Regions from separate parts of the Methylolobus aquaticus genome, predicted to be linked through region 1. Evidence: predicted binding sites of a transcription regulator. Region 1 holds the regulator's gene; each other region holds the start of a gene.

Region 1 (9,773 bases):
GGTTCAGTTGCGGTTGCCGCTGCTCCAGTTCAGCTTGGACCGGAGGATGGCAAAGAAGTCGTGGTCGACGGGATGCAGCATCCGGAAGGGGCGGTCATGCCGGGTGATGCGCAGGCGATCCGTTGCCTCGACGTCAGGGATCGAGACATTGTCGCAGTTGACCTGGGCGCGGAACTGCTTGCTGGGCCGGAAGCCGATTTCGATGAGGCTGTCGCCGCCAATGACAATGGGTCGATTGGTCAGGGTGTGCGGGTTGATCGGAGCCAGCACGAGGGCGTTCAGTCCCGGATGCAGTATCGGACCGCCCGCCGACAGGGCGTAGGCCGTCGATCCGGTCGGGGTCGAAATGATCAGCCCGTCGGAGCGCTGCGTGTTGAGGAACGCGCCGTCGATCCAGGTTTCGATCTCGATCATGCTGGTCGCGATGGCGCTGTGCACGACGATTTCGTTCACTGCGACCCGGTCGTGCACGACAGTGCCGTTGCGGGACACGCGCACGCGGAGAAGGGCACGTTCCTCGAACTGGTAGTCGCCGCCCAGAATGGCGTCGAGCCGCGTGCGCACCTCGTCCGGCGAAATATCGACGAGAAACCCGAGTCGCCCGAGGTTGACGCCGATCAAGGGAATTTCGTGGTCGACCAGGAGCCGCGCCGCTCTCAGCAGGGTGCCGTCGCCGCCGACGATGACTGCGGCGTCGCAACTTCTGCCGATTTCGTCGATGTCGCAAACGGTCGAATTACCCGACACGAAACCCGCGCAGCCGCGGTCGAGCAGAACGCGGAAACCTTGTGCGGTCAGGTGCTGGTGTATGTGTTCGAGCGTGGCCGAGATACGTTCGGCGTCCGGCTTGCCGATCAGCCCTATGGTCTTGAATTGCCGCTGCATCGGGGCGATCAGCACGAAATCGGCGACGGCCTCATCAACAGTGTGACTGCAGATAGTTCTCGAGTCCCAGCGCCGAGATCAGGCCGAGCTGTGTCTCGATCCAGTCGATGTGCTCTTCCTCGCTGCTGAGAATCTCCTGACACAGTTCCCGCGACACGAAATCCCCGACCGTCTCACACAGCGCAACCGCGTCCTTCAGCACGGTGTGCGCCTGTTGTTCCAGTTGCAGGTCCGCAGCCAGCATTTCCGGAACGTTTTCACCGATGCGCAGATGGCCGAGTTCCTGCAGGTTCGGCAGGCCCTCCAGGAAAAGGATACGTTCGATCAGTCGGTCGGCGTGCTTCATCTCGTCGATCGATTCCCGGTACTCATAGTCATTGAGCTTGTGGTAGCCCCAATTTTTCAGCATCCGCGCGTGAAGAAAATATTGATTGATGCCAATCAGTTCGTTGCCGAGGACGCGGTTCAAACAATCGATAACCTTGGGGTCGCCCTTCATGTGGTTACTCCGGAAGATCAGGGGATGAGTGGCACAACTGCACGCCTTGGGGACTTGATGCGCAGATACCGCGGCCCCGCACATCCGCGGGCTATGGTATGAGCTTATTGACACATAATCTAGGGGTTGCTACCTTTAGCACTCTCACGCCGAGAGTGCTAAAAGTCGTCCCCTGCGTGTCTAATCTACCGGAACTGAGCGATCGGGCCCAGCACCTGTTTAAGGTGTTGGTCGAACGTTATATCGACGACGGCCAGCCGGTCGGCTCGCGTGTCCTCGCGCGCGATGCCGGTCTGAATCTGAGCCCGGCAACGATACGGAACGTGATGGCTGACCTCGAGGAGCTGGGGTTGGTGACGGCGCCGCATACGTCGGCCGGGCGCATGCCGACCGTTTCGGGGTATCGATTCTTCGTCGATTCGCTGTTGACGGTGCGACCTTTGCAGCAAGAGGTGATTGCCCAGTTTCAGGGCGACCTGGAGACACAGGATACCCCGGAGGACTTGCTGGAGGCGGCCTCGAGGCTGCTATCCGACGCCACGCACATGGCCGGTCTCGTGACCGTGCCGCGGTGTGATGCGCCGACCTTTCGGCACATCGAGTTCGTGCCCTTGTCGGATCACCGCGTCCTGGTGATTCTGGTGACTAACGACCGTGAGGTGCACAACAAGATCATCCATACGGCGCGCCCGTTCAGTGCGGCGCAGCTCACGGTTGCCGCCAATTACCTCAACGCGACCTGCGCCGGGAAGGACTTGAGCGGCATCCGGGAGGGCCTGTTTCGTGACCTTCAGGAGTCGCGCGACCGGATAGGACAGGAGATGATCGACGCCGCGGAAATGGTCAAGCTCGCGCTGAATCAGGGCGGGAAGAAACGCAAGCCGTTCGTGCTGGCTGGCGAGATCAACCTGATGGAGTTTTCGGAACTGGCGAGCATGGAGCGCCTGAGAGGCCTCTTCGAGATCTTCCAGCAGAAGGAAGACATCGTGCATCTTCTGGATCGCTGTCTGGAAACGCCGGGTGTTCAGATCTTCATCGGTGAAGAGAGCGGGTGCCGCTCGCTCGAGCCGTGCAGTCTTGTTACGTCACGGTATTCGATCGACGGCCGCGTGGTCGGCGTATTGGGCGTGATCGGCCCGACGCGGATGGAATACGAGCGCGTGATCCCTCTGGTCGACATCACCGCAAGGTTGCTCGGTTTGGCGCTTTGCCGGAGATCCTAGCGCACCGGTCACCAAAGGAGCGGACCCTCGATCCCCTTCGCGGTTGCGGTCATCGCCACGCGGCAGCGCGGGCGATGTTTGCCCTGCCGCCTTGCATAAAGAGAATTCGGGAGACATTGCCATGCAACAACAAGAGATGAATCATCCAGTCGACACTGCCGAGGCTCCGGAACCGAACCTCGAAGTCACCCTCGAACCAGCCGCGTCCGTCGGCGACGCGAATGAGCCGCCTTCCATCGAGTTGATGGAGCAGCGGCTGAACGAGGCGACCAAGAAGGCGGAGGAGAACTGGGAGCGGTTCGTGCGCGCCCAGGCTGAGATGGAAAACGTTCGGCGCCGTGCCGAGAAGGATTTGCAGAACGCGCACAAGTTCGCGCTGGAGCGCTTTTCCAAGGAGTTGCTCGCGGTGGTGGATAGCCTGGAACTGGGATTGCAGGCGGCTTCCGCCTCCGACGCGAATGCCGACGGGGTGCGGGAAGGTATGGAGCTGACGTTGAAGCAGTTGGGTGCGGCGCTGGAGCGTTTCGATGTCAAGCCAGTCGATCCGCTGGGCGAGCGCTTCAATCCGGAGTTCCATCAGGCGATGGCCGCGGAACCGACGGCGGATGCCGAGCCGAACACCGTCATTCGCGTGTTCCAGAAAGGGTATCTGCTGCACGACCGTTTGCTCCGGCCTGCTCTCGTCGTTGTCGCGCAGCCGGTTCCCGTGTCGGCCGAAGGCCAGGCTTGAAATCCCGCTCGATGCACCCCAAGACCCCGGCAGTGACCGATTCACGAACTTAAACAACGAATACCGGAGCGCGTTCAAAAAATGGCAAAAATTATTGGTATCGACCTCGGCACGACCAACTCCTGTGTCGCGATCCTTGAGGTGGACAAGCCGCGGGTCATCGAGAACTCAGAGGGCGGCCGGACGACGCCGTCGGTGGTCGCCTTCACTTCGGATAGCGAAGTCCTGGTCGGCCAGTCGGCCAAACGCCAGGCCATTACGAATCCGACGAACACGCTGTTCGCGATCAAGCGACTCATTGGACGGCGCTTCAAGGACGACGTCGTGCAGAAGGACATCAAGATGGTGCCCTACAAAATCGTTGAGGCAGAGAACGGCGACGCCTGGGTCGATGCGGGCGGAAAGAAAATGGCGCCGCCGGAAGTTTCGGCGCGCGTGTTGATGAAACTCAAGAAGGACGCGGAAGCCTACCTTGGCGAGGAAATCACCGAGGCGGTCATCACGGTGCCGGCTTACTTCAATGACTCCCAGCGGCAGGCGACCAAGGACGCCGGGCGTATCGCTGGCCTCGAAGTCAAGCGCATCATCAACGAGCCGACCGCGGCAGCGCTGGCCTACGGCATGGACAAGAGCCGGGGCGACCAGAAAATCGCGGTGTACGATCTGGGCGGCGGTACCTTCGACATCTCGATCATCGAGATCGCGGAAGTGGACGGTGAGCACCAGTTCGAAGTGCTGTCGACGAACGGGGACACGTTCCTGGGAGGCGAGGATTTCGACCTTCGGATCATCGATTACATCGCCGACGAGTTCAAAAAGGAAAGCGGTATCGATCTGCACCACGATCCGCTGGCCCTACAGCGACTCAAGGAATCGGCGGAAAAGGCCAAGATCGAGCTGTCGAGCAGCCAGCAGACGGAAATCAATCTGCCCTATATAACGGCGGATGCAAGCGGCCCGAAGCATTTAAACCTGAAGCTGACGCGAGCCAAGCTCGAATCACTGGTCGAGGAGTTGATCACACGCACGAAAGGGCCGTGCCTTACCGCGCTGAAGGATGCCGGTCTGAAGGCGGCCGAGGTCGATGAAGTGATCCTGGTTGGCGGTCAGACGCGCATGCCCAAGGTGCAGGATTTCGTCCGTGAGATCTTCGGCAAGGAGCCGCGCAAGGACGTCAACCCCGACGAGGCGGTGGCCGTCGGTGCGGCGATTCAGGCCGGCGTGCTGGGCGGTCAGGTGAAGGACGTGCTACTGCTGGACGTGACCCCGTTGTCGCTGGGTATCGAGACCCTGGGCGGCGTCATGACCAAGCTGATCGAGAAGAACACGACCATCCCGACGAAGCAGCAACAGGTATTCTCGACGGCCGAGGACAGTCAGACGGCGGTGACGATCCATGTCCTGCAGGGCGAGCGCGAGATGGCCAAGGACAACAAGTCGCTCGGACGCTTCGATCTGGCCGACATCCCGCCGGCTCCGCGCGGCATTCCGCAGATTGAAGTCACGTTCGACATCGACGCCAACGGCATCCTGCACGTGTCGGCCAAGGACAAGGCGACCGGTAAGCAGCAGTCGATCCAGATTCGCGCGTCGAGCGGACTTTCCGAAGACGAGATCAAGCGAATGGTCAAGGATGCCGAATTGCATGCCGAAGACGATCGGAAGATGCACGAACTGGTGAATGCGCGTAATCACGCGGACGCGATGATCCACGCGACGAACAAGTCGCTGCACGACCTCGGCGACAAGGTCGATGCGGACGAAAAGAGCCGGATCGAGAGCGCCATTGCCGAGCTGAAGGAAGCCATCAAGGGCGATGACCATGCCTCGATCGAGAGTAAGACGCAGGCGTTGATGGAGGTATCGGGCAAACTGGCGGAGCGGGTATACGCGCAGAAGTCCGATGGCGATGCCAGCGCTGCGTCGCATGAGTCAGCGGGTTCGTCCGAGCAGACGGCGCACGCCACGGCGGATGATGTCGTGGATGCCGAGTTCGAGGAAGTGAAGGACGACAAGAAATAACCGCTCTGCCGGCCTCGATGGTCGGTAGATTCATCAGTCGATTACCGCCGGCGTAAGCCGGCGGTTGTGTTGCATCATGGCCAAAGAAGACTATTACGAATTGTTGGGGGTCGCTCGCAACGCCAGCGATAGCGATATCAAGAAAAGCTTCCGGCGGCTTGCGATGAAGTTCCATCCGGATCGCAACACCGACAACCCGAACGCCGAGGAGCAGTTCAAGAAGGTCAAGGAGGCCTACGACGTCTTGTCCGACCCGCAGAAGCGGGCCGCTTACGATCAGTTCGGACACGCCGGCGTCGATCCTTCGATGGGGGGCGCGGGTGGCTTCGGTTTCTCTGGCGACAGTTTCAGCGACATCTTCAGCGACGTCTTCGGCGACATCTTCGGCGGTGGAAAGCGCCGCGGTGGGGGAGGTAGAGCGCAGCGCGGCGCCGACCTGCGCTACAACCTCGAACTGACGCTGGAAGACGCCGTTGCGGGTACCGAGGTCAAGATTCGCGTGCCGACCTGGAACACCTGTGAGGAATGCGGTGGCAGCGGCGCCAAGAAGGGGTCGGGTCCCGTAACCTGCACGACCTGTCAGGGCCATGGCGCGATCCGGATGCAGCAGGGATTCTTCTCGGTGCAGCAGACCTGTCCGGCGTGCCGCGGCACCGGCCAGCAGATCAAGGATCCGTGTCGGTCGTGCCAGGGGCAGGGGCGCATACAGGACACCAAGACCTTGTCGGTCAAGATCCCTCCGGGCGTGGATTCCGGCGATCGCATCCGTCTCGCCGGGGAGGGGGAGGCAGGCGACCATGCGGGGCCGCCCGGCGACTTGTACGTCCAAGTCGCGGTCAAGGACCACCCGATCTTCACGCGCGACGGCGCCAATCTTTATTGTGAAGTGCCAATCAGTTTCCCGTGCGCATGTCTGGGCGGGGAGTTGGACGTACCGACGCTGGATGGCAAGGTGGTGCTGAAAATACCGCCGGAAACCCAGACTGGTAAGCTGTTCCGCCTGCGCGGCAAGGGCGTAAAGCCGGTCCGCGGCGGGCCGCAGGGCGACCTCTTGTGTCGGGTGCAGATCGAGACGCCCGTTTCTCTCGATAAGGACCAGATAGAACTAATCAGGCGTCTGGATGAGTCCTTGAGCGGCGGCGGTAGCCGCCACAGTCCGCAGGCTCACGGTTGGCTCGATGGGGTCAAGCAGTTCTTCGATAAATTGGGTTTGTAGCCGCGGCCTTCATCTGCTGCCGAGATGCTACGCGGGTAGTCGATTCCCCGCGCTCAGGCCCCTGTGGGGCAATCGGGCGATAAGTGACGGAACCGAAGTTTTTTATTCCGGGAGATCAGTGTGGCTTTACGTATTGGGATAGCCGGCGCGGCCGGCCGGATGGGCAAGAGCTTGATCGCCGCGTGCCAGGAGTCCCCCGGCCTCGTTTTGGCGGCTGCGCTGGAGCACGCGCAGAGCCCGTACCTGGGGATGGATGCCGGCGAACTCGCCGGGTTGCCAGCGGTCGGCGTTCCGGTGGCGACCGGCCTGGAGAGCGCCTGCGAACAACTCGACGTGCTGATCGATTTCACGCGGCCGGAGCCCACTCTCGGCCATGTCGCGATTTGCCGCGCTGCCGGGGTGCGCATGGTCATCGGCACGACCGGGTTTACCGCCGAGCAGCGCCAGACGATAGAGGCCGCGAGCCAGTCCATGGCCCTGGTTCTCGCCCCGAACATGAGCGTCGGCGTCAACCTCGTGCTGAAGTTGCTCGAGCTTACGGCGCGTACGATCGGCGACCAGACCGACATCGAGATCATCGAGGCGCATCACCGGCACAAGGTCGACGCGCCATCGGGCACGGCGCTGCGCATGGGCGAAGTGATCGCGGCAGCGCTCGACCGCGACCTGGCGGAGTGCGCCGTCTACGGGCGCGAAGGGACCACCGGTGCGCGCAACCCGAAAACCATCGGTTTTGCGACGATACGCGCCGGCGACATCGTCGGCGAGCACACGGTGATGTTTGCCGACGACGGTGAGCGCGTTGAAATCTCCCACAAGGCGTCCAGCCGGTTGACCTTCGCCAAGGGCGCGCTGCGCGCTGCGCAATGGGTCATGGGGCGTGAGTCCGGCCTTTACGATATGCAGGATGTACTTGGTTTGAAGTCGCTCTGACGCGGCCCTGCCGTGGACACGAGGGGGGGCGGTTGCGTAAAATTATGCGATTAAGTTCGTACGCGGATTGACGGGACGAGTCCTCCGGGCTCCTCCCGTTTTGCACGTCTAAAGGTGGCTTTTTTGGATAGACCCGCATTCCTGGCTCTCGAAGATGGAACGGTGTTCGATGGCGTCGCCGTCGGTGCCGACGGCAGTTCTGTCGGTGAAGTGGTGTTCAATACCGCGATCACGGGCTATCAGGAGATCCTAACGGACCCCTCCTACGCGCGGCAGATCGTCACCCTGACGTATCCTCATATCGGCAATACCGGGATCAACGACGAAGATGCGGAATCAGTGCGTCCGTTCGCCGCCGGGTTGGTTGTCCGCGATGTGCCGGCGCGGTTCAGCAACTGGCGGTCCGGTCGGAGTCTCACCGATTTTCTGCGAGCCTCGGGGATCGTCGGAATCGCCGGCCTCGATACCCGCCAGTTGACCCGGATCCTGCGGGACAAGGGTGCGCAGCGCGGGTGTCTGGTCGCCGGGGGTGACATTGTCCCCGAGCGCGCGATCGCGCTGGCACAGGAATTTCCCGGGCTGAAAGGTATGGACTTGGCGCGGGAGGTCACCGTCAATGAAGAGTACGCGTGGACTCAAGGCGCTTGGCAACTCGGCGAGGGGCATCGTGAGCTGGCCGAGTTCGGTTACGAGGTCGTGGCCTACGACTTCGGTATCAAGCACAACATCTTGAGGCTACTCGCCGACCGCGGGTGCCGCGTCACCGTGGTGCCGGCGGCGACGCCGGCCGCCGCCGTTCTCGCGCGGCGCCCGGATGGGGTGTTTCTGTCGAATGGTCCGGGTGATCCCGAGCCCTGCACCTATGCGATCGAGGCGATACGCGCCATCGTCGACGCCGGAGTCCCGGTCTTCGGCATCTGCCTGGGCCACCAACTGCTGGCACTGGCCAGCGGTGCAAGGACCGTCAAGATGAAGTTCGGCCATCATGGCGCGAACCATCCGGTGCAGGATCTTGCAACGGGGAAGGTCATGATCACGAGCCAGAACCACGGCTTTACGGTCGATGAAGACAGTCTGCCCGTGACGCTGCGCGCAACTCACCGGTCTTTGTTCGACCAGAGCCTGCAAGGCATCGAACGGACCGACCGGCCCGCATTCAGCTTCCAGGGTCATCCGGAAGCCAGTCCGGGTCCGCATGACCTGAGCCCCTTGTTCGATGCCTTCATCGAGAGAATGAAGGGCACGAGTCGCCGAATGTAGCTGAGCACGACATGCCGAAAAGAACCGATATCGAATCCATTCTGCTGCTGGGCGCCGGGCCGATCGTCATCGGCCAGGCCTGCGAGTTCGACTACTCCGGGGCCCAGGCGTGCAAGGCTTTGCGCGAGGAAGGCTACCGCGTAATCCTGGTCAACTCGAATCCGGCCACGATCATGACCGACCCGGAAATGGCCGATGCGACCTACATCGAGCCGATCGATTGGCAGACGGTCGCCCAGATCATCGAAAAGGAGCGCCCGGATGCCTTGCTGCCGACGATGGGTGGACAGACAGCCCTGAATTGCGCCCTCGATCTCGATCGGGAAGGGGTGCTTGATCGGTTCGGCGTGGAGTTGATCGGTGCCAAGAAGGACGCGATCGACAAGGCAGAGGACCGCGATCGTTTCCGCAAGGCGATGAACCGCATCGGGCTGGCGACGCCCCGCTCCGAAGTCGCGCACACGCTGGATGAGGCGTTGGAGGTGCTCGACCGCATCGGGTACCCGACGATTATCCGTCCTTCGTTTACGCTGGGCGGCAGTGGCGGTGGCATCGCCTACAACCGCGAGGAATTCATCGAGATCTGCGAGCGTGGGCTCGACCTGTCGCCAACCCGGGAACTGCTGATCGAAGAATCGGTGCTCGGCTGGAAAGAGTTTGAGATGGAAGTCGTGCGGGACCGCAACGACAACTGCATCATCGTCTGCTCGATCGAGAACTTCGATCCGATGGGCGTGCATACGGGCGACTCGATTACTGTTGCACCGGTGCAGACGCTGACCGACAAGGAATACCAGCTGATGCGGGATGCATCGATCGCGGTGCTGCGTGAGATTGGCGTCGACACCGGCGGGTCGAATGTGCAGTTTGCAGTCAATCCGGCTGACGGCCGCATGGTCGTCATCGAAATGAATCCGCGCGTATCGCGTTCCTCGGCCCTGGCCTCGAAGGCGACCGGTTTTCCGATTGCCAAGGTCGCAGCGAAACTCGCGGTCGGTTATACGC
Region 2 (9,773 bases), on a different contig from region 1:
GATCCAGCCGACCTGTTCGGCCGTGCGCTGCTCCCGCGGCAGCGCCAGCATGGCCTCCATGCGGCAGCGTTCGACGGCGGTGGCCTTGCGGAGCAGATGGTTCAGCATCAGGGTCCGCTTGCCTTCCCAGATGTCGCCGTCCGGCTCCTTGCCGTACCGCGTGTCCGCTCCGAGGTTCAGCAAGTCGTCCTGGATCTGGAAGGTGGCCCCCAGAAAGAAGCCGAAGCGTATGAAGGGTTCGAGCTTCATCCGGCCGCGAGTGCCGATCAGCGCGCCGACCCGGCTCGGGTGGATGATTGCGAGCCAGCAGGTCTTCTTCAGGACCATCGTCAGATAGTCCTCGTCGGTCAGGTCAGTGGCATTGTCGCGCCGCCAGCCGAGTTCGAGTGCCTGACCCTCGGCGCTCTCCCAGGCCATGCGCTCCGTTTCGCGGAAGATTTCCATGGCCAGGCCCGGACCGATCCGGTGGATGTTGTCCAGCAGCGGTCGCAAGCTCAGCAGGCACAGCGAATCGCCCGCGTTCAGGGCGAGCGGAATGCCATGCAGCGCATGCAGCGTCGGACGTCCGCGCCGCTCCTCGCTGGCGTCCTCGATATCGTCGTGGATCAGCAGTGCGTTGTGCAGCAATTCGATCGAAGCCGCCGAACAAAGCGCGTCCTCGACGCGCGCGCCGAAGGCCCGGGCCGTGGCCACGCACAGACTGGAGCGCATCATCTTGCCGCTGCGCAGCGGATAGTCGGCGATCAGGTCGTAGAGGTAGGCCTGCGGTTCGCCGGCGGGCAGATAGTCCAGCAGCGCCTGCTGCGTCAGCGTGCCATATTCCGCGAGTACCTCGGGGATCAGGCGCGGTGTACTGACCGTGGCCGGTTGCGGCGTCACGGCACCGATGGCTCCGCCGCGACACGCACCGTCAGTGTGCCGGCCGGATCATTGGTCTCGGCGTCGACGACCACGCCGCTGTAAAGGCCGGGAGCTTGACGATCGGGAATGCGGACATCGAGCACGAGCGCGCCGTGAGCCGGCTCGAAGCGCAGCGCGACGGCCGTCAACGGCGGTGCGTCGGGTCCGGGCGCGTGCAGCGCGTGCACCCGCAGCGCCGTCGTGCGCATCTGGGGATCCAGCCGCAGATCGATACGCGCGTGTTGCCGGGACAACACTTCGACGACGACCCGAGTGGCCGGGCCGACCGGGTTCGCGCGGGCGTCGCCCAGCTGATCGGCGTCGCCGCGGGACGCCGGCTGAACCGCCCTGGCCAGGCCGCGCAGCAGGGCCGGACTTTTGGTCAGGGTTCCCAAGGCATCGAAACACAAGCTCCCGAGATCCTGGTACACGCGCTGGGCCTGTTCGATGAAGGCGTCGAGCTCGCCGTCGCCGTCCCCCGGTTCCGTGCGGGTCTGACGAAGTTGCCGCGCAGCTCGCTGACCCTTCAGGATGTGCTCCTCGATCACCTTGTAGCCGAGATGAACGCCGTGCGTGATGACGTCATCCAGTGTCTCCGCCACCGACTCGCTCTGTTCGGCGGTAGCATCCGGATCGGGAGCTCCCTCGTCCCAGGAGTGGGAGTCGCGAAAATAGGTCGTGGCATTGCGGATGGGACCGCTGCGCTTCGGGTCTTCGCGTTTAAGGCGCTCCCGCTTGGCGCTGCGGGGAGTGTCAGGGGAGTCCACGGGCTCCTGCGGAGCCGGTTCAGGGGTGATCGTAGCCAATGATGTCCTCCAGGGCGGGGGTCTGTGCGATGGCATGCGCGGCGAGTCGGCCCGACATGACGGCAGCCTCGACGCAGCCTTCGTTGAAGCCGCAGTCGGTCCAGTCGCCGGCAATCGTCAGATTGTCGTACGTGTTGTCGAGCGGTGAGATCCGGTACTGCAGCGTGCCGGGCAGGGCCAGCACATAGCGGTCGGTCGGGTTCACGTTCGCGCGCCAGTATTGCGAATCGAAGCCGCTTGCGTCGGCAGGGCCGGCGTTGTCGTGGGTCCGGTCCGCATCCGCGAGCAGTTCCCAACGGAACTCGCCGGGTTGGCGAACGGCCCCGGGCCACAGGTGGTGGATCTCGTGGTTCAGAAAACGCACCGCGTTCGCCTTGACCTCGGCGGCGCGCCGCCGCGGATAGTCGGCATCGGCGTCGTCGGGAGGCTGGTCCGGATCCCGCAGCACGTTGCAGAAATACGCCAAGGCCTGCGGCTGCGGTTCCGGCCAGCTTTCCTCAGCGATCGCGTGTGTCATGTCGGCCCAGGTGTCGAAGGGCTTCACGAAGCTCGACAGCGTGATGGGGGGCTCTTCCCAGCCGAGCTCCGCCATCTCTTTGGTCAGCCAGATCTGGCAGGCCTGACTCGCGACCGTCTTCACCTGTGTGGTCATGTTCCGCCAGCGCTCGTCGCGTGCGACGATCTCGCGGCAGACGTGCGGAATCGCGCCGACGCTGACGCCGAGCACGACGAAGTCGAAGTCACGGGTGACTTCCACGGTTCGCTTTGCAACGTGGCGCCGGTCCCAATGCGATTCGAAATCCCAGCCCTCACGGCGCAGTGCATCTCCGTCCTCGAGTTGATCGAGATCGGCCTGCGCCGGCCAGCAGGGGACATTCTTGACGGTGACCAGCGGCTGATACTCCCCGCCGCCGCGGATTCGGGCCTGTACATCGAATTCCAGGGCCTCGACATAGGGTCGTTCGCCAGGTAGCAGCCGCGAAACGTCGCACAGCCGGACGTTTTCCAGGCGGTGGAAGAATTCGAACCGGACGCCGCGGCGTTTCAGTACTTCGTAGAACGGTGCGAAGACGACATCGCCCATGCCCGCCCGCATTTTCCAGAAGATCGATCCGCGATAGGTGAAGAACATCCGCAGGGAGCCGCGCAGCGCCTGGCCGGCGGCCAGTCCCGGTCGTTCCGGATCGCCATCCTCGTAAGCCAGCGCGAGATCGTACAATCCCCGGACGAACGAGGAATTCAGCGACCGTTCGGAAGCGCCGTTGAGTCGCAGCCATTCCCGGCACTCGTAGTCGTTGATCGCATCGAGGCCGCGCGGGTCCCACAACAGACCGAAGCGAATCACGCCGACGACGATTGCGACGACGAGATCGATGATCTCCAGCTTGCAGCGTGTCTCGTCATCGGTGGCCACCCAGCCTTCGAGTTGCAGCCTCAGGTTGCCGGCCAGGGTCTCGATGAATTGCAGCAGCAGAGGGCGGGGACAACTGCCGATGGACCGCAGGATGGCTTCGAGTACCGCGAGTGCCTCGATGACACCGACCGCGGTCGTCATCAGTCCGCCGCGCAACAGGCGCAGCACGCTTTCGGCAATCCGGTCCGCCGAAGGAACGGCGCCGAGCTTCGCGCGCGCGAGATCGGCTTCGGCCTCCTGCAGGGGAACGCCCTGTACCGGGTCGAACTTCCGGCGCGTATGCAGGCTGAGCACCAAGGAGCGCAGCAGGGCAGCAGTGCGGCCCAGGTAACTGCCGAGCGAGAAGGGGTTGTGCGCAGTCAGAGGATCGCCGGGCAAACCCTTGCCTGGGGGAAAGAACGAGGACCACAAAACCCATCCGCCCCGGCGGGCCGCTCCAGCCATGCCGACATGGGCGTCGGGAAAGAAGGCATCCCGCCAGTCGGCCAGCGGGCAGGTCTGCGGGTCGCGGTCGAGTTCCCGATAGCACTGGCGCAAGAGTCGGAACGCGTTCTCGTAGAAGCCCAGCCAGACGTGCAGGCCATGCTCTTCGATCCGGTCAGCCTTGCCGCGGCCCGAGGCGCCCTTGCCTCCGAGTCGCCACCCCAATTGGTAAACGGTCACCCGATAGCGTCCTTCCAGTTCGGGCCGAGTCAATTCGAAGGCGGTTGCCATCGCCGCGCAACCGCCGCCGACGATGGCGACCTCGATCGGCTTCGTATCCTTCAGAGGCACGGGAGCCTCCGCTCGGAGCGCAGCGGTATCGAGTTGGGCGCGAACCCTGCCCCACGGCGTGGGGCGACTGGCCCAGGTCGGACCCTGTCGGCCAAGGGGCGGGATGGAGTGCTTTCCCTGGTGCGTAGCGCCAAATCGGATGTCCTGGTCAACGGAAAAACCCATGTCCTGCCCCGATTCTGTCAAGTCGTGGCCGGCGAGGCAACCTCGAGGCACGCGATGCGCCTGTTCCGGGCCGCTTCAATCCGCCGTGGCGGCCGAGATTGTCGGCGTCCGCCTGTCTTGACAGTGGAGGTAGTGGGCGGTTAGCTTCCTCCGCCCCGTCGAGCGGTTTAGGCCACATGGTTTAGTCCGCGGGGCGCGTTTCCCTCACCGACACTCGTCAACTCAGTACAAAGGCGTTCCGGACGATGAGATCCATCAACGAGCTTCGCGTACCGGATTCGGTAAGCGCTTCGGAGGGTTCGCGTTGACTGTTCCCCGCGTTCGGCAGCGCTTCGCGCACACCCTGGCTCGCCGGCTGCCAGCCGCGATTGGCGCCGTGGTCTTCTCGGTGGGGCCGGGGACGGCGCTGGCCGATGCCTATCGGGTTCCCTATCAGGGCGCCGCAGCGGCCGGACAGGGCGAGGCGTTCTCGGCGCAGGCCGACGATCCGTCCGCAATCTACTATAACCCCGCGGGGCTTACGCAGCTGAAGGGGTGGCAGGTGTACACCGGCACGAATCTGGTTGGCGGCACCGTCGGGTTCGAAAACGCCAGAGGTCAACGAATCGATGGCGATCTGGGCGGTAGCGTCGCCGTGCCACCCCCCAGCAATCTCTACCTGACGGCGAATCTCAAGGATCTCGGCATCGATGCCTTCGGCCCGTTGTCGGTGGGTGTGGGGCTCACCGGTACCTACGGACTCATCGTCCGCTATCCGAAGAACGGTCCGTTCTCGTCGGTCGTGACGAGCGCGAAGCTTCCGTTGCTGACGATCAAGCCAACGATCGCGTACCGAGTGCACGACTGGGTGTCGTTCGGCCTCGGGCTCGACATTTATACCTTTGCGTCGTTTCTTGGCGAGGGGCATTACGAAAGCAAGCGGGCGCTGCCGGGCATCGGGGGGGATGAGGTGAACGGCAACGGTACCGGCGTCGGCTACAACGCCAGTCTGATGGTCACCCCGTTGCGCACCGCGGTGGGCAAGCCTCAGTTGAACGTCGGTTTCGTCTATCGGGGTCAGACGACTCTGCCGCTCAGTGGTCAGTATCGGCTGAACGGTGTGCATGTTGCGAATGCGAAAACGGAACTGCCCCTCCCGCAGGTCGTCACAGGGGCCGTGGCCTACTGGCCGGTACGTGATGCGGAGCACGAGTGGAAGCTCGAATATGACATGGACTTCGTTGGCTGGGATTCGTCCCGCAGCTTCGACGTCCACCTGTCCAACGGCGGTACGGCGAGTACCCCGCAGCACTGGCGCTCGATCTTCACAGCCAGTGCCGGGACCGAATTCCGGTGGCTGGCTCCGGATTTCCTGCCAGGCTGGGAAGTTGCGTTGAGGACAGGTTACCAGCGCTCAAATACGCCGGTGCCGGAGTACACGTTCACTCCGACGGTGGCCGACGCGGACTGGAACATCTTCGCCGTGGGGGTCGGGTTGCTGTGCAACGGCAATGGCTCGCTGTTTGGCCTGTCCGGCTGCGGACGCGGGGAGGGTGGTGGGCCAGGGGCTCTCGGAATCGATCTGGCTTTCCAGGCGGCCTTCTTCGAGCCGCGCACGATTGCTGTGAACCGCCAGCCCAGCGTGATCGGCCGTTACGACACCACGCTGTATATCGGATCGGTCAATTTTCGGGTGGCGTTCTGAGGCCGTCCAGCCGGTCTGACGGGAATGAGCGATAACCTTGTCGGTTATTGGTCTTTCGGGGCCAGATCGGGCTGATTAGATCGGGGCTGCTCCTGGCGCGACGCAGTACCGGCTTGCCAGGGCGCGGAAGGCGTTCGATCAGGCGGCGCTCCGCCGCGAAGACGGAACGCCGTTGCCGTCACCGGATCGAGCCCCGGAGGCCGGGGCTAGCCCGAGCGAGGTCAGGATGCGGTACTGGCGCAGGCCTGATAGTCGCAGATCAGTTGATGCAGCTTGGTGCTGTCACCGGCACACTCTTCCAGCCGGCTTGCGATCAGCTGTTCGTAATGCCGACGGAGGGTCGAGTCGCTTGGCCGGGGGAAGGTCAGCGCCTCGACCATCGAGGCGACATGGGTCAGGTAGTGACGACGCAGGGTTGCGTCCTGAGGAATCTGGGTGACCGGTGTTGCAGCTGCTGCGCAACAGGCACTGGCCGGGGCCGCCGCAGCGCTGTGCGATGCCGGTGCGGGCTGTGCTGCCGGCTTCGCCGGCGCGGCGTCACGCGGTGCCGCCGGCGTGCTGGCCGCCACGCGTTTGCTCGGTTCCGGTTCTGCGCGCTTGGGCGCGGCCGCAGGGTTGGTTTCCCCTGCCTTTTTTTTTCGATAGGAACTGATCGCCATCAGCAGGAACAGGATGATCACGATGATGGGCAAAATGGAAGTCATAACTCGACACGCCTCCTGATTATCTTTTTCGAATCCGACAACACGCACGCCCCACCGGAGCAGGCCCGGTGCGCAGTGCGACGGGCAGAATGCTCGCGAGGCATGGCCTTGTCAATTGGGAGGTCGGCCCGCACCGTTTCGGGGACGGTCCGGATCGAAAGTGATGCCCTGGCGCCGGCGTTGTTTCCGGCGCCTGCTGCGGGGTGGATTTCAGGCCGGGGCGCTGAGCGCCTTGCGCAACTTGGACATCGCGCTGTTCTCGAGCTGGCGTATCCGCTCGGCAGAGACGTTGTAGCGGGCCGCCAGATCGTGCAGAGTGAGCTTCTGGTCTTGCAGCCAGCGGCTTGCCAGGATGTCTCGCGACCGTTCGTCTAGCGTCTCGATGGCTGCCGACAGCCGCTTCTGCTCGTTCTCACCGTGATCCAGCGTCTCCAGAACGTCGGCCGGGTCGCCGTTCTCCTGTCTGAGGTAATGAATGGGCGCAGTCGCGTCATACTCGCCGGTGTCGTCGTCGGCACTGCCTTCCATCGCGACATCGTAGTTGTGCAGCCGGTTTTCCATTTCGTACACGTCGGCGACATCCACACCCAGCTCGCCCGCAACGGCCTGCGCTTCATCCTGATTCAACCAACCCAGACGGGTCTTCAGCCGCCGCAGATTGAAGAAGAGCTTGCGCTGTGCTTTGGTCGTGGCGACCTTGACGATGCGCCAGTTCTGGATGATGAACTCGTGAATTTCAGCTCGGATCCAGTGCACGGCAAAGGACACGACCCGCACACCCAGTGAGGGGTCGTAACGCTTTACGGCCTTCATCAGTCCGACGGTGCCTTCCTGAACGAGATCGGCAATGGGCAGTCCGTAGCCCGCATAGCCGCGAGCGATGAAGACCACGAAGCGCAGATTGGCAACGACCAGTTTCCGCGCGGCGGCGAGGTCGTTGTGATCTCTGAAACGCTCGGCGAGTTCTCGTTCCTCTTCCGCCGTCAGCCGGGGAAACCGGTTGACGAGCGCAAGGTACTCGTCGAACGATCCAACCGAAACGTTGGTGGGAAGGGAAAGCGCGTTGGTCATTTCTGCTGTGATTCCTGTTGTCTGTGTGCCGGACGGAGATGTTAGCACTCTCCCGTTTGGAGTGCTAATCCCCCGACAAGTTCAACCCGCGGCATGACGGCTAATGGAGGCGTTCCTCGAACAGTGCCGCGATGAATTTCTCGGCGTCAAAGTCCTGCAGGTCTTCGATCCCTTCGCCGATGCCGATATAGCGGATCGGAATCCCGAACTGCTTGGCCAGCGCGAAGATCACGCCGCCCTTCGCCGTGCCATCCAGTTTGGTCAGTGCGAGGCCGGTCAGACTCACGGCTTCGTTGAACTGCCGCGCCTGCGCGATCGCATTCTGGCCGGTGCCGGCGTCGAGCACCAGCAGCACCTCGTGCGGCGCCGTGGCATCGAGCTTCCCGATGATGCGTTTGATCTTGCGCAGCTCTTCCATCAGGTTGGATTTGGTATGCAGCCGGCCGGCCGTGTCCGCGATCAGCACATCGATGCCGCGGGCCTGGGCCGCCTGCACGGCGTCGTAGATGACCGAGGCCGAGTCCGATCCCGATGATTGTGCGATAACGGGTATCTCATTGCGCTCGCCCCAACGCTGCAACTGCTCGACCGCAGCGGCCCGGAAGGTGTCCCCTGCGGCCAGCATGACCGAATGCCCCTGATTTTGCAGGCGCTTGGCCAGCTTGCCGATCGTCGTGGTCTTGCCGACGCCGTTGACGCCGACGACCAGGATCACGAATGGCCGCGTCGTCGGCGGAATCGCGAGGGGCGCGCTGCACGGCGACAGAATGTCGAGCAACTGGCCGCGCAGCCGGGCATTCAACACATCCCAGTCGCGGAGTTCGTGACGTTCGAGGCTGCCGGTCAGATCGTCGATGATGGCGTCCGTGGCCGTGACGCCCAGATCGGCCATCAGCAGGCGCTCTTCGATCTCTTCGAGCAATTCGCGGTCGATGGTTTTCCGGCCCAGCGCCAGGTTGGCGAGGACACCCGTGAACCCGCCCCGGGTCTTGCCCAATTGCGAGCGCAGCCGGTCGAACAGGCTGACCGGTGCGGCCGGAGGGACGACTTCGGGGGCCGGTGCGACGACTGGTCGTGGCGGAGGCGGCTGGCGCTCTTCCGGGATGGCAGGGGTGGGCGAACGTTGCGCGACCAGGGTTGGCCGTCGCAAACGCAGGTTCACATGCAGCACGTTCAACAGCAGCACGCCCGCGACGACGCTGTGCGCGACGACCGCTGCGGCATGCAGCTTGAAGATCAGCGTGGCGATCCCCAGGGCGACCTCCGCCAGCAGCCAGAAACTGAGCCACACGCCCGTCCGGCTTAGGCCGGGAAAACGCCGGCCGGAGCTGATCCCGAGGGCGAGCGCGGTCAGCAGCAGGAACGTGCCCAGCGCGCCGATCCGATGCACCCAATGGATGGCCACGCGCCCCCCGATCGTCAGGCTGCTGGTTCCCGACGCGGCCGCGGATGCGCCGAAACCGGTCGCGTAGTCCGCCTCAGGCCACGGCTGGCCCAGACAGGTCGGGAAGTCGGGGCAGGCCAGACCGGCGAAGTTGGCACTGGTCCACGCGCCCGCCGCGATCTCGACCGCCAGCGCGAGCAGGGCCAGCCGCGCCAGTCCGCGCTGGCCGAGGCCGACCCCGAAGGTTTTCAGGCCGCCCGGCGTCGCGCTCAGATAGGCGCTGTACAACAGCGCCAGCAGCGTGAATCCGAGCAGCAGATGCGCGGTCACCACCAGTGGCAACAGCCGCAATTCGATCAGCCAGAAGCTCAGCGCGCCCTGCAGAATGACGACCCCGAGGCTCGTCAGGGTCAGTATCGCCGTGCGGAGCCGATTTTCGCGGAGCCGCCAGACGGCCAGCGCCAGCACCAGGATCGCGACGGCGACGACCGCCGACAGATAGCGGTGACCCATGGCGATACCAGTCTCGAGCGCGGCCGCCTTGGCCTCGCCGGAACCCATCCCCATGGCAGGCGGAGGCGCGGTGCCCAGTACACCGGCGGTGCAACTCGGCCAGTCGGGACAGGCAAGGCCGGCGCCCGATACGCGAACATAGGTACCCAAGGCGATGGTGCAGAGCGCCAGCAGGATGGTGATCAGCGTGAGCTTTCTAAACATGGCGAAGGTCGGGTGGTGCGGTTACGTCACGAGTGTGACTGCATGCCGTCAGCGTATCGCTGCGGGTGATCCGTGCGGCAATCGGTGTGCGGGCAACCGCTAGTCGTGACGGCAGCATGGACTCGTTTGGGGTTGGGTGGAAAAAATCGGCGGG
Region 3 (9,773 bases), on a different contig from region 1:
AACCTCGAGGCGCGTGAAGGGGAATGGCGGAGCATGCCCGGTTCGAATCAGGATCTCGACGCAGCCCAGCGGCTCGCCCGCAGTGCCGTCAAGCGCATTACAGCCCTGGAGGATCTTACATCCGGCGCCGCGGTGCCCCTCAACGTCGAGCGGCAGTCTATCTTCGGCAGTGCGTACAAGCAGGCTGCCGCCGTCGCCTTGCGGGCGGGGCATGGCTGGGAAGCAATTGAAGCCAGCCTGAAAAACGCTCGGGAGGCCTATGCCCGTGGTGAAGGCGACCCGTCCGTGCCGGGTTGGAATCCCTACGCCTGCCTCAACCGCCTGCAACTCGATGCGGTGCTCGGTGCCCCTGCGGACGCTGCGTGTCGAGTCGCGCTGGCCCGGTGCGAGCGTGCGGCCCGGAGCCGTTTCGCCGCGACCTACGATTTCTTCGATGGCGTCATGGCGGCGGACACGGCAGTCACCGAGTGGTTGTTCGACCGGAAGCCGCCGCGCTCGGAGCGCGCGCAGGATGAGGATGCGGATCGATTGCTCGCCGTTTATCGGGGTGCGTTTAAGGATCTGTCGGCCTCGGGACGTCAGCTCGATTCGGTCGTAACGCAGCTTCAGCTTTTGGCTGAGTTCCTGGAGGCACGGGGCGAAAAGGTGGAAAAGGGCGATCGTGCGCGCAGTGCCGTGCTACGCCGTTTGGCCGCCCAACTCGGCGGAATGGCCGACCCCGGCCACGGGGCGTCAGCGGAGGCCGTGCCGGTCCCGGATCGCTCAGGGGAGGCAGCGAACGACGCACCGCCGGACGGCGAGGAGCCAGGGCGGTAAGCATCCGGGTACCGCCTTCCACCGTCGTCTTCCCTACGGTGCCGTACGCGAACCGGTAGCCTGGCTGCCTCGATCCTGTCGGACCGCGTTCATGGTCGGGCCGGCGATCGGTCGGGCAGGCCCAATTGCAACAGGGCGCGTGTCTGTTCCAGGATGCGCGACTTGACTTCGGTATCGAGTCGCTCCAGCCAGCGATGGGGTATGGCTGCGGCACCGTAGTGGGCCCCGGCCAGCATGCCCGCCAAGGCGCCCACGGTGCCGGCGGCCTGGCCGCGGTTCACGGCGCCCATGACGCACGATTCGAAAGAGTCCGTCGTGAAGACGAAGTGACAAACCGTTTGAAATGTTTCGACGACGTAGCCACCGGCGCGACCCGGATACGGGTCGAAGCGGAACGCGGGATGGGCTGCAACGAGCCGGCTCGCGATCGCTTGGCACGCAGCCAGGCCCTGGCCGTGAAGCAGTGCGAGGGCCATCAGGGCGACCGCCTGGGTCGCGGCGTCGGAATAGGGGTTGTTGTGCGTGATGTGGCTTTGCTGGAGCGTCTGCGCCATCAGCCTTGACTCGTCGTCCAGGTTCAGCAGGACCAATGGCAGATTGCGGACGCAGGCCGCGCTGCCGGCATCGCGCGCGTTCACCGGGCCGGTCACAGTGCCATGCAGCAGGTAGCGGGTGATGCCGCGGCGGCAGGCGCGGCCGACATCGACCGGGCGCGCCCGAAACCAGTCCACGAAGCCGTCGGCCACGGACTTCAGATCCCATCCGCCGTGTGCGATCAGGGCATGGGCCAGCGCCAGCGACATTTCGGTCGCATCCGTCACCTGACCCGGTTTCAGTTCCAGCCAACCGCCACCGATCATGCGGTCGTGAATGCCATGCCGCTCGCGGATTTCCTCCGGTGTCAGATACTCGACGGTTGCCCCTAGGGCGTCGCCGACGGCCAGGCCGAGGTAGGCGCCCAGCGCTCGACGTCGCAGGGGTAGATCAATTTCGGGCATCGGCTGCTCCGGGGTCGGGTGGGCGTGTGGGCCGGCCCTGCGGGCCAGATGTCTTTCTGTTCCGTCGGATGCGGCCGCACCGGGCTTCGGACCGTCGTCGCATCAGGTTCGGCGCGCGGGAGTCAAGCCGCGAACGGGGCCAGCAATCGCGCTTCGACCGCCGCGATCGTCGCGTCTGTGGATACGTGGTGAATCACCTGCCAGCCGCGTTGCGCGCCGGCCACCACGTTCTCGTGGAGGTCGTCGATATACAGAATCTCGCCTCCGCGGCAGCCGGTGGACCTCTCTGCGGCTTCGTAGATGGCCGGGTGCGGCTTCATCGCTCCGAGTTCGTAGGACAGGAAGTATCCGTCGAAATGGGCGAAGAACGGAAAGCGGGCTCGAATCTGCGTGACGGCCCAGTCGTTGGTGTTGGAAAAGATCCAGCTGCGAATCCCTGCCGCTCGAAGGCGGGAGTGCAGGGCGACCATGTCCGTGATCTCGGAAAAGATATCGCTGAACGCCAGGCGAAAGGTCTCGCTGTCGCTTCGATAGCCTATGCCCTGTTGAACCTCTTCGAAGAACCGGTCACTCGTAATGTGCCCGTGTTCGTACCGTCGCATGACATCCGTCGAGGCGATGAAGCGTGCGATTTCATCGGGTGTCGCGCGGGCATCCGCCGCGATGCGCTGCAAGGCGTCCTGCCAGTCGAAGTCGACGAGAACCTTGCCGAGGTCGAACAGAACGATCGTCGGTCGGATCATCGCTTACTGAATCTCCACTGACCTGATGGTTGTGACGTCCGCGTATTGTAGCGTGCGGGCGGCGTTTCCTTCCCGATGCTCGCACGCTGCAGTGGCTGGTGACTCGGCGACGCGTCGGCGGCGCGGGGAATTTTTTCGGCGCGGGGACTTGAAAAGCCGACCCGCGTGCATATATTGTTAGCAGCACTCGGTGGTGAGTGCTAATCACAGCTTTCACTACGGCACCGTCAATCAACTCAACCCTCAACTCAGGGAGTCATTATGAAGATTCGTCCTTTGCATGATCGCATCGTCGTCAAGCGCCTCGAGGAAGAGAAGACTACGCCGGGCGGGATCGTGATCCCGGACACCGCGAAGGAAAAGCCGATTCAGGGTGAAGTCATTGCGGTCGGCAACGGCAAGTTGCTCGACAGCGGCGAAAAGCGCGCCCTGGACGTCAAGGTCGGCGACAAGGTTCTGTTCGGCAAGTACTCCGGCACCGAAGTCAAGATCGACGGCATCGACTACCTGATGCTGCGCGAAGACGACGTCATGGGCGTCCTCGAAGCTTGATCTCGAAATTTGCTTGAACCCCGAACCAACGGAGGAAATGACTGATGGCAGCAAAAGAAGTCCGCTTTTCAGATGACGCGCGCCAGCGGATGCTGGCCGGTGTGAATGTCCTGGCCGACGCCGTGAAGCAGACACTCGGCCCCAAGGGTCGTAATGTCGTGCTCGAGAAGAGCTTCGGCGCCCCGGTCGTCACGAAGGACGGCGTCTCGGTTGCGAAGGAAATCGAACTGAAAGACAAGTTCGAGAACATGGGCGCGCAGATGGTCAAGGAAGTGGCGTCCAAGACGTCCGACGTCGCCGGTGACGGCACCACGACCGCGACCGTGCTGGCCCAGGCCATCGTTCGCGAGGGCTTGAAGTCGGTCGCAGCCGGCGCAAACCCGATGGACATCAAGCGCGGTATCGATCAAGCGGTCTCCGTGGTCGTCGAAGAATTGAAGAAGATGTCGAAGCCCTGCACCGACAGCAAGGCGATTGCCCAGGTCGGAACGATTTCGGCCAATTCCGACGACTCGATCGGCAAGATCATCGCCGACGCGATGGACAAAGTCGGCAAGGAAGGCGTCATCACGGTTGAAGAAGGCTCCGGTCTCGACAACGAACTGGATGTCGTTGAGGGTATGCAGTTCGACCGCGGCTACCTGTCGCCGTACTTCATCAACCAGCAGGAGACGATGAGCGCGGAACTTGAAGATCCGTTCATCCTGCTGCACGACAAGAAGGTTTCGAATATTCGTGACCTGCTGCCGGTGCTGGAAAAGGTTGCGAAGTCCGGCCGCTCGCTGCTGATCGTGGCCGAGGATGTCGAGGGTGAAGCCCTTGCCACGCTCGTCGTGAACAATATGCGCGGCATCATCAAGGTCTGTGCCGTCAAGGCGCCGGGCTTCGGTGACCGCCGCAAGGCCATGCTGGAAGACATCGCCGTGCTGACCGGCGGCCGCGTGATCTCCGAAGAACTGGGCCTGAGCCTCGAGAAGCTGGAACTGAGCGATCTCGGCAGTGCGAAGAAGGTCCAGATCAACAAGGAAAACACGACGATCGTCGATGGCGCCGGCAAGGTCGACGGCATCAAGGCGCGCGTCGAGCAGATCCGTCGTCAGATCGAAGAGACCAGCAGCGATTACGACCGCGAGAAGCTGCAGGAGCGCGTCGCCAAACTGGCGGGCGGTGTTGCAGTAATCAAGGTCGGTGCAGCCACCGAAGTTGAGATGAAGGAAAAGAAGGCCCGTGTCGAAGACGCGCTGCATGCGACCCGTGCTGCCGTCGAGGAAGGCATCGTGGCCGGCGGTGGTGTCGCGCTGATCCGCGCGCAGTCCGTGCTGAAGGATCTGCAGGGCAAGAACCACGACCAGACGGTCGGCGTCGCAATCCTGCGTCGTGCGGTCGAAGAGCCGCTGCGTCAGATCGTGTCGAACGCCGGCGATGAGCCCTCGGTCATCCTGGCCAAGGTCCAGGACGGTCAGGGCACGTTCGGCTACAACGCCGCATCGGGTGAGTATGGCGACATGATCGAGATGGGTATTCTCGATCCGACCAAGGTGACGCGTTCCGCACTGCAGAATGCCTCGTCGATCGCCGGCCTGATGCTGACGACCGAAGCCATGGTCGCGGAACTCCCGAAGAAGGAGAAGCCGATGCCTGGCGGTCCCGGCATGGATGACATGATGTAATCCATCCGTCCATCGGATCGGAAGCAGGAAAGGCTCCGCCGGCGACGGCGGGGCCTTTCTTTTTTCGGGCATCCCATCGACTCATGGTGCTGTGCGCATGCTGAGCTATCGACACGGCTTTCACGCCGGGAATGCGGCCGACGTGTTCAAGCACGTCGTGCTGGCCGAATTGATCGTTGCGCTGCAGCGCAAGGACGGCGCCTTCTGCTATCTGGACACGCACGCCGGCGCGGGTCGCTATGACCTGACCTCGGCCATGGCGCGAAAAAACGCGGAGTTCCGCCAGGGCATTGCTCGAGTCTGGGGAGCGGCCGACGCCCCACCGGCCGTCCGGCGCTATCTCGACGCCGTGCGGGCGATCAATGACGGCGATGAGTTGCGGCACTATCCCGGCTCGCCGCTACTCGTCCGGCAGTGGGCGCGGCCGGCGGATCGACTGGTGTTGTGTGAGCTGCATTCCACCGAGATCGACGTCCTGCGCGCTCAGTTCACCGGCGACCGGCAGGCTGGAGTCCATCATCTGGACGGCTATCAGGGACTGAAGGCTTTCCTCCCGCCGCGCGAGCGGCGGGGCCTGGTACTATGCGATCCCGCCTTCGAGTTGAAGGGAGAGCGGGAGCGGGTCGTCGACGCGATCCACGCAGCCTGGCTCCGCTGGCCGACCGGGCAGTACGCGATCTGGCATCCAATACAGGACCGGAAAGCCACGGAACGGTTCTACCGCGCTCTCCAAGTCTCGGGCATCCGCAAAGTGTTGCGCACGGAACTGTGCACGGCGGAGGCCGGAACCGACCGGAAACTCCTCGGCAGCGGTTTGCTGATCATCAACCCACCATGGCAGTTGGACGAGCAACTGGCTTCGATCCTGCCGTGGCTGTGGTCACTACTGAGCCCCGGACGGCACGGACAGTGGTTCGTCGACTGGCTATTACCCGAATAATAACAAGGCGGAAGCGATAGTCGAGCCGCTGGAAACGGCAAGAGTCCGTTTCCGTGTGGCAAGGGCTGAGTCCTCTTTCTTGACATTTTCGTGAATGCTATGCTCGGGCCGTAGGATTTCTACGGAGCCAGCCTCCCATGGCTGTGTAACCGGGAATCCCTCCCTAACGAAACCCACAGGAGGCTGTGCATATGGCATCCGATTGTCCTGCTGGAGCTTTGGTTACGGACGTCAACGTCCGTGAGCATTTCAGGGATTCGATACATTCGGCCTTGTTGAACCAGAAGGTGGACGCGGCAGAAGACACCGTTTTCTATGTCGTTAACCTGCTGGCTTACTACACCCATGCTGAAAACCTGTTCACCCGAACCCCTGACGGCGTCGATCTCAAGCCGCTAGCCCTGATTTACGCCGAGGCCGTTGCAGCGACATCGGCGGAGCAGCGTCAGATCGCTTTGAAGCGGCTCGGTGATGTCGCGCTGCTGATTTCCGGTCTGTTCTCTTCCAGCCTCAACCGGAAGGTCGTCGATGTCGATTACTACATCGCGATGGGCGGGAGTGCCTACGGTTTTCTGTGCGACATCAGTCGTGGAACGGTGCGCGGGCGGGCTTTATCCGGGATTTTCGGGGAGCTGTCCGACAAGTTCCCGAGCTTCGTCGACGTGCTGGCCGAAGTCGGCGAGAACTCGCGGCTGAGCTCCGACACCGACATCATGCGGCTATACGAGATCTGGATACGCACCGGAAGCCGGCGCGCGGCCGAGCGTCTGCGCAAAATGGGCATCGAGCCGGTCGCCGGCTCAAGCCCACGCTGCACCAACTGAACGGGGTCGGTGCCATGCGCTTGAATGTCCTGCAGCAAATGCTGGAAGGTCTGTACCACGTGGAGGTCGAGCACGCGGTCGAGGACTTCGTGATCACCGACCCCGACATCGCGCGCCGGCTCGATGAGAGCCTGACTCCGCGCGAGAACCGGGAGAAGCTACTGGTCTCGCAGGATGGTGACGAGGTGCGACTCGCATTGTATCTCGACAGCGGTATTCTCGGCTGTCTGGAGGAAGATTGTCCGCTCGACGAACTGCACCGCGACAACTTCGAGGACTTTCTGCTGGCACTGGAGGGCGTCAGCCATTTCCTCTACATGAGCTGGAATGCGAGCCGCGATCGCGGCGTGACCTTGCTCGAACTCGAACTGCAGGCCGAGGTCGACAAATACGTGATGGCGTCCTCACTGTTCTCGCGCCAGCGCAAGACCCGTTCGTCCGAGCGCGTCTGGCGTTGCCTGTTTGATTCACCGGTGTTCGATCAGGCCCTCGACGGCGAGTCCCGTACCCGCTACGCGGATGCCAGCCACTATGCGGGCCGGTTCTGTTTCAACCTGGAGAACAGTTACCTGAAACAGCGCCGCGAGGCCGAAATGGTGACTGAACTGCGAAAGTTCTATCGCCTGAGTCAGGCGGGGAAGATCAGCCACATCCATTCGGTGATGGCTTGACGCCGTCGTCCTGCGGCCGGGATGAGGTCGGCTACTTCTTACCGCCGCCCTTTTGGCTCTCCCCGGGAATCTCGGGGAAGCAGCGAGTCTGCGACAATGCTTTGGATTCCTTCAGCAGGTCCCGCAGCCGCTTAGATTCGGGGGGGTCGCGGAACTCACCGCCTTTCTCCCCGGGCGTCGAGAACATGTAGGTGAAGGTCAGCGACTGACTGAACTCTTCGTAGGACATCTTCGACGCGATCGTGTCGGCGGCACAGGTGCAGTGGTACAGGTTGTCGTAGTTCTGTCCGCCGTGTTCGAGCATGCATTGCAGTACATACTCGACGCGTGCGAGGGTCGGGAAATCGTTCACCGTTCGATCGGCGCCGACTGCTGCGGGTGCCTGGATCGTCGTCCCGGGTGCGGCTTCGCCGGGAGGGGGCGCTTCCTGTTTGCAGCCGGTGGCTGCCAGGGTCAAAAACAGTAGGGGATAAGCGCATCCGGCGTGCCAGTTTTTCATGGGTCTAGGAAATGTTCCGGGTTAGTGGCGAGCGGTGGTGTCAATACTGTCGGAGCAAAACCTCGTGGCGGCTCGCTCGGACGGGAAGGTGAAGCGGTTTAGTTCTCGACGGCGAAATCGACGATTGCCTTGAGTTGGTCGTTCATCCTGAGCGCGAACTCATTCAGTTCCGGGCTGGCCGAGTCGGTGGGCAACAGGTGGGTCGTCACGAAGACCTTGCCTCCTTGCTGACGCACCGCGACATTACAGGGCATGTAGCGCACGGCTGCGGGTTCGATCTCGAGCATCACTCGGGCATGAGTCAAATTACAGAATTGCACCGTATCATAATCGGGAAACGGGATATGATCGCGTTCCCGGATCACGCTGCCGATCTTGTTGTGGCCCGTAATGCGGAAATTCCGCTCGGTGATCGCCAGTTTCAACTCGGCCATCACGTCGCCGTACGGCTTTGTGGTCGATGCTTCGTAATATCCTGGCGCCGGCTTGGGCGAGGGCGCCGTGCTGCAGCCGCCGAGCAGGGCAGACAAGCCGGCGAGAAGCCAGGGGTCAGGCTTGACCATCGGGGCATCGTCTCCATTTAATTCGCGAATTATAAAGCCGCGTGGCCAATCCGAGCATCTTGTCTCCCGATCGTTCGCAAATCACGGGAATCGTGCTGGCCGGAGGGCGCGCGCGGCGTCTGGGCGGCACGGACAAGGGGCTGATCGACTGTCGCGGCCGACCGCTGGTGGCCTATGCGGTGGCGTTGCTGCAGGCCGTGGCAGGATCGGTGGTAATCAACGCAAATCGCAATGCCGAGCGTTATGCGACCTTCGGATATCCGGTCATCCCCGATGCAACGGATGCCTTCGACGGGCCTCTGGCGGGTCTGCTGGCCGGTTTGGCTTACGCTCGCTCGGGTTATGTCCTGACGCTGCCGGTCGATGCCCCGCTCATGACTGAGGCTGTGCTACGACGGTTACCCGATGCGCTGGCGGCTCAGGAGGCCGACGTCTGCGTGCCTGCCGATGGAGCGCGGCTCCAACCGGTGTTCATGCTGGCGCGTCGCAGTCTGAAGTCAAGCCTGGAAGCTTACCTGGCCGACGGAGGTCGCAAAGTCGACGCCTGGCTGGCGGGACAGCGCCTTGCGATTGCCGATTGCAGTGACGTTCCAGCCGTTTTCGCGAACGTGAACGCGCCTGAAGACCTGGCAAGGGTGGAGCGCCTGATGCTGGAAGGCGACCCGTTTCCACCAGCTTAGGCGGTGTCATTCCCCTTGCTTTCGAAATCTGAGACTTGCACTGCGCGCCCGCTTGCGGTATACGATCGCAATTCCCTCCGTTGCGGCAGACGAAGTCGCCCGATGCCGGCGCGACAGCCGCCAAGCTAGCGACCTACCCACCCACTAGGCGAACGCCGCTCCCTGCTTCATTCTCCCCATGGGTTTAGGGAGGCCAGAGGTGCCGAACGAGGGCGAAAACACGTGCTTCCGACGGTGTTTTAGTGGCTGCCATGCGGCCTGACGGTCTGTCACCTCTCTGATTCCTCTTACTTTGTTCTAACTTTCCTCATTTCATGCAATCGACCGATACCCCATTCTCCTTTTCTGATCTCGATATTGCCGCGCCGATCCTGCAGGCAGTCCACGAAGTAGGTTACGAAACGCCGTCGCCTATCCAGGCAGCGAGCATTCCTTATCTGCTGGCCGGCCACGACCTGCTCGGTCAGGCGCAGACTGGTACGGGCAAGACGGCCGCGTTTGCGCTGCCCATCCTGAACGCGATCGACTTGTCGCGCCGCGAGCCGCAGGCGCTGGTGTTGGCACCGACACGCGAGTTGGCCTTGCAGGTCGCCGAAGCGTTCCAGAGTTATGCCCGCCATCTTCCCGACTTCCATATCCTGCCGATCTACGGCGGCCAGGGCATGGACACGCAGTTGCGCCAGCTCCGGCGCGGCGTACATGTCATCGTCGGCACGCCCGGGCGCGTGATGGACCATCTGCGACGGGAGACCCTGGATCTGTCGGGGTTGCGGACGCTCGTACTCGACGAGGCGGACGAGATGCTGAAGATGGGGTT

Evidence for each region. Region 1 encodes HrcA, which represses chaperone genes, less so after heat shock. Its sites were predicted from a motif close to TNTTAGCACTCNNNNNNNNNGAGTGCTAANA; they were not measured.
Region 2: rpoH (RNA polymerase sigma factor RpoH) is a predicted target of HrcA. The motif match lies at 7,558-7,588, and genes of this name have one in related genera.
Region 3: groES (co-chaperone GroES) is a predicted target of HrcA. The motif match lies at 2,733-2,763, and genes of this name have one in related genera.

Annotation. Positions count from the first base shown of each region.
Region 1 covers NZ_JBSYXP010000004.1:13,201-22,973, forward strand. Annotated here, with positions in the region: gene ACW73L_RS06090 (NAD(+) kinase) at 4-885, opposite strand; gene bfr (bacterioferritin) at 920-1,384, opposite strand; gene hrcA (heat-inducible transcriptional repressor HrcA) at 1,561-2,607, shown strand; gene grpE (nucleotide exchange factor GrpE) at 2,729-3,337, shown strand; gene dnaK (molecular chaperone DnaK) at 3,419-5,359, shown strand; gene dnaJ (molecular chaperone DnaJ) at 5,436-6,575, shown strand; gene dapB (4-hydroxy-tetrahydrodipicolinate reductase) at 6,696-7,508, shown strand; gene carA (glutamine-hydrolyzing carbamoyl-phosphate synthase small subunit) at 7,632-8,768, shown strand; gene carB (carbamoyl-phosphate synthase large subunit) at 8,780-9,773, shown strand, end outside.
Region 2 covers NZ_JBSYXP010000008.1:67,550-77,322, forward strand. Annotated here, with positions in the region: gene ACW73L_RS12270 (polyprenyl synthetase family protein) at 1-879, opposite strand, end outside; gene ACW73L_RS12275 (hypothetical protein) at 876-1,706, opposite strand; gene ACW73L_RS12280 (FAD-dependent oxidoreductase) at 1,687-3,894, opposite strand; gene ACW73L_RS12285 (OmpP1/FadL family transporter) at 4,364-5,743, shown strand; gene ACW73L_RS12290 (hypothetical protein) at 5,965-6,447, opposite strand; gene rpoH (RNA polymerase sigma factor RpoH) at 6,658-7,518, opposite strand; gene ftsY (signal recognition particle-docking protein FtsY) at 7,619-9,619, opposite strand.
Region 3 covers NZ_JBSYXP010000002.1:279,123-288,895, reverse strand. Annotated here, with positions in the region: gene ACW73L_RS03995 (DUF7379 domain-containing protein) at 1-816, shown strand, start outside; gene draG (ADP-ribosyl-[dinitrogen reductase] hydrolase) at 906-1,814, opposite strand; gene ACW73L_RS03985 (HAD family hydrolase) at 1,937-2,557, opposite strand; gene groES (co-chaperone GroES) at 2,819-3,109, shown strand; gene groL (chaperonin GroEL) at 3,154-4,779, shown strand; gene ACW73L_RS03970 (23S rRNA (adenine(2030)-N(6))-methyltransferase RlmJ) at 4,877-5,719, shown strand; gene ACW73L_RS03965 (hypothetical protein) at 5,911-6,543, shown strand; gene ACW73L_RS03960 (hypothetical protein) at 6,558-7,214, shown strand; gene ACW73L_RS03955 (hypothetical protein) at 7,246-7,713, opposite strand; gene ACW73L_RS03950 (DUF302 domain-containing protein) at 7,812-8,276, opposite strand; gene mobA (molybdenum cofactor guanylyltransferase MobA) at 8,336-8,956, shown strand; gene ACW73L_RS03940 (DEAD/DEAH box helicase) at 9,271-9,773, shown strand, end outside.